2 regions of the Blautia sp. OM07-19 genome follow, and region 1 is predicted to be linked to the other one. Evidence: riboswitches for the same ligand, from Rfam matches in the RefSeq annotation. Region 1 holds a riboswitch; the other holds the start of a gene.
What was found. Region 1 has a riboswitch for cobalamin ahead of DXC01_RS11835 (hypothetical protein). Riboswitches for the same ligand answer to the same signal wherever they lie in the genome.
Positions count from the first base shown of each region.

Region 2: it holds a riboswitch for cobalamin, as region 1 does, so the genes downstream of both, DXC01_RS18945 (ABC transporter substrate-binding protein) here and DXC01_RS11835 (hypothetical protein) in region 1, are expected to answer to the same signal.

Region 1 covers NZ_QULA01000016.1:35,850-38,057, forward strand. The annotation lists gene DXC01_RS11830 (Ig-like domain-containing protein) at 1-394, opposite strand, end outside; cobalamin riboswitch at 624-809, shown strand; gene DXC01_RS11835 (hypothetical protein) at 994-2,208, shown strand, end outside.
Region 2 covers NZ_QULA01000053.1:1,314-3,521, forward strand. The annotation lists gene DXC01_RS18940 (hypothetical protein) at 1-530, shown strand, start outside; cobalamin riboswitch at 606-805, shown strand; gene DXC01_RS18945 (ABC transporter substrate-binding protein) at 1,002-2,208, shown strand, end outside.

The sequences.
Region 1 (2,208 bases):
CACTGTCCATAGCGTACATGCCGGAAGCAACCCCTGAACTGTTGATAACAGAAACTTTGATAGAATGAGTTCTGGCTTCTGAGACATCCTGTTCAGATGTCTCACCAGATGTAAATACATCTGCTTCATCCGCACTGAAGGTAGATGTATCTGCTGTAAATTCATCAGTTGTCAGGTCAGAATCCTCTGTCGTAATGTCGGCCGCTAAAACAGAATCCTCTGTGGAAGTGGAAACTTCTTCTGAATCAGAAATTTCTTCTTCGGGTACTACGTCAATTTCTTCGACTGCTGCAAAATCCAGATCCTCCGCAAGAACTGAGACTGAAGCTGCCGGAGTAACTGCCAGTGATGCACTGAGAAACAATGCTGTCAGAATTTTACTTCTTTGTTTCATTTTCATAATCTCCTTATTATTGAATAAAATTGAGGCATCATGAAGGATGCCCTGTGCAACTGGAATGTCCCGCGAATTACATTCTGTTATTAATCATATCACTTCTTGTTAAAAATAACAAATGCTAACAAGAAAAAAACACTGCTTTTTCTGTGCATATTGGCACATTTTTGGCAGTACAAATCAGGCTCAGACTATTGCACTAGGATGCATATATTGCTATAATAAAGCAGAATATAGGAACTCCAGTGCTGTCACTGACAGATAATAGGGAATCAGGTGCGAATCCTGAACGATCCGGTCACTGTAAGCGTAAGAGAGGATTGCAGAAGCCATTGCATGTGAAGTTGTGTGAGAAGGCGTGATCTTAGAATACTCTGCAAGTCAGGAAACCTGCTGGAGAATCAGTGAAAAGCTTCCGAAGAAAGCAGAATTTCACAGAAACGAAACATCCGGTTATGCAAAGAAGGATGTTTTATTTGTGCGACTGAAGTCTACTCATCTGGATCGGAGAGTAGGCTTTATATTTTTGCAGTGTAAGAGGAAAAATCCTATATGAGATACTTACAGAAATGCGTTTTATAAGAGGAGAGAGGCATATGCATTCGAAAAAATTTCTCGCTGCATTCCTTGCATTGAGTATAACAGCTGCACCACAGGCATCGGTCATGGCATCAGCAGAAAATGCATCGGCGCAGGAAAGCAGTGAAGACTCATCAGGAGAATCTGATGAAAATACAGCTCAGGAAACAGAAGAAACTGATGCGGGCGAAACAGAGCAGAACACAGACGATGTATCATCAGGAGAAGAATTCCTTCAGATAACAGACAAAAAAGCGTATGCAGAGGATGATTCCATTCTGATCGAGATTGTCTCTGCCAATACAACTTATAACAGAGTATATATCGGAAACAGAACAGACGAAGACCGCACACCGGTAATTGAGGGCTCTCTGGATGAAGCGGGCAGATATCATTATCTGTTTTATATCGACCCGAAGTACCTTGGTGAAAAAGCGGCTTATGTCCCGGGAAATACAGAGGATGACAGCTGGTATACAGAGGAAGAACTGTATTTTATGCTTCCGTCTGAAGTATCAGAAACACCTGTACAGGAAACAACGGATACAGCAGAACCTTCTGAAACAGTACCGACAGCAGAAGAAAATACTTCTGCAGATAATTCCGGCGAAGGAATGATTTCAAAGAGCTCAGACAGTTCAGACAGCGATTCTGATTCTCTCTGGCAGATCGGAGCACTGGAAGAGACTGGTGCAGAGCAGACTACAGCAGCCGAGGACTATCGTATTGAAAGTCTGGAAAAAGACAATACGACAGAAGACAGTATTGCTGAGACAGAAGCAGATGCCGTTTCCATGGCAGATGGTACGTATAAAGCAGATGATTTCTCATTCAGCGGCGGTACAGGAAAAACAAAGATCACCTGTGAAGGGATTACTGTAAAAGACGGTCAGACCTATGCAACGATCAAATTCAGCAGCAGCAGTTTTACGAAACTGGTTGTGGACGGCAAAGAATATCAGCCTGCAAGTAACGAAGGCGGTTCTTACTTTGAGATTCCGGTGACTTTAAATACAGATATGACGATCACCGGAACGACGATCGCCATGACAGAGCCGCATGATATTGAATACGTTATCCATATCACAAAGAGCGGTGCAGACACACCGGATGCCACTCCGACAGTCACACCACAGCCGACAGCCACACCGAAGCCGACTTCTGCACCATCCAGTGATATTCCGAAGGATGGAACCTATACAGGCACGGTGACACATGTATCTGGTACGGCT
Region 2 (2,208 bases), on a different contig from region 1:
GTGACATTAAGATTACTCTGGTTCCGGGGTATCCAAAAGATCACCTGGATGAAAAGCTGGCTGATTCGCTGAATACAGGAGATTATAATGTTATTCTGAGTGTAGTGAGCGCAAGTGATTTTATCAAGATAATTGATGCTTATGAAGAAGAGAACAGTACAGATGTATTGTTGGGTTCCATTGACTGTTTTACAGAAGATACATACGAAATGTTTAATAAAAAGGGATATAACGGCAAGGAAAGAATCGACTATCTTGTAGGAAAATACGGTGCTATCGTTGCACCATCATTTGTTGCCATGAAAAATGCTCTGGAAGGCTTTGCAGAAGATTACCGTGAAGATGGAAGTGCTTTCCGGCTGCAGCAGTCATTCTGGACAGCGGATTCAGTAGATGAGTTTAATAAGCAGTATGCGTTATCTATTGGAATGTATGATAATACATATAGTGTAGAGGACATGATGGAAGTTCTGAAATCCTATACACCGGAAACAAATTTTGAGAAATTCCGGAAATTTACGGAAAAATAGATAGAAAATAAGAGTCTAAAATAATTGACGTATACATGATGGTATGTTATGCTAGATGAGTATTCATACGGTCATTTAATGATTTTAGAGATAAGTTCAGACCAGCAGAAGCGTCCTGCTGGTCTGATTAAAAGGGAAACCGGTGTAAATCCGGTACGATCCCGTCACTGTGATAGTTGGTTTTCAGCTGAATGCCACTGGAAGATATTTTTCTGGGAAGGTGCTGAAAATGGGTAAGCTTAAGTCAGGAGACCTGCTTATTTCTGGTAAAAGAGATTCTTGCGGACGACGAGAAATCCTGCTTAAGAGTTACAACTTCATGTGTTGCATATATATGTTTGATTCTTTAATGGTAAGATTTCGTGACGGATGTGGGAGCATCTGTCTTTTTTTTCGTTCAAAATCACAGGAATGGACAGTATGAGAAGGAAGAAAAACAACGAAGAAACAAAAAAAGAAAGGAAGTAAAGGATGAAAAAAACAAAAAGAGAATTACTTGTGTTAGCAGCGGCAACAACAGTTGCATTATTAATGGGAGTTACTGTACAGGCGAAGGGTGATGAGAAGGTTTTAAACTTCGGATGTCAGATGTACACAGATGGATGTGTAAACAGTGCAAATGATGAAAACAGTGGATGGAATGCTATGAGATATGGTATTGCTGAAGCATTATTTAAATTCGATGACAATATGGAAGTTATCCCGTGGCTTGCTGAGAGTTATGAAGTAAATGACGAGCATACAGAATGGACGATCAAGCTGAAAGACGGAATTAAATTCTCTGACGGATGTGATTTAACTCCGACAAAGGTAAAAGAGTATTTTGATCACATGAAAGAGGTAGGACCTTCCGGATCTGCCAAACCGGAGAAATATCTGGAATTTGAAGCAGAAGTTACTGTAGATGATGATGCAAATACTATTAACATCAAAACAAGCAAACCATATGCAAACCTTGTAGGACAGCTCTGCCACCCAACTATGGGAATCACAGATGTAGAACATATTGAAAACTACGATAATGGAATTATTGGAACAGGTCCATACAAGATTGAAGAATTCAATGGTGTAGGTGTTGGTTATACATTAGCTGCAAATGAGTATTATCGTGAAGATGTTCCATACGATAAGATCAATCTGCTGTTCATGGGAGATAACTCCGCAAAAACAATGGCTCTCCAGAGTGGTCAGGTAGACTTGGTTGAGAATATCACAAATGTAGCAGATATTCAGGATTTCCAGGACAGTGATGACTTTACTGTTGATATTGCATCCGGTGTACGCTGCGGATTTGCATGGATGAACTTTGATGGTGTTCTTGGAAACAAAACACTTCGTCAGGCAATCCTGATGGCAATTGACTATGATACAATCTGTAATTCCAGAACAATCGGTGGACTTTATACACCAGGATTTTCCGTACTGCCATCTACTCTGAACTATGATTACGACAAACTTGAGAATCCATATACCTATGATCCGGAAAAAGCAAAACAGATTCTGGATGATGCAGGAATCGTTGACACAGATGGAGATGGAATCCGTGAACTGGATGGCCAGAATATCAACCTTAGATATATTTCTTATGAAAACCGTCTTCTGAATGACTTTGCAGATGCTCACGCACAGTATCTTGCAGAAATCGGCATCGGTGTTGTTCCTGAATACGGAAGCTCAG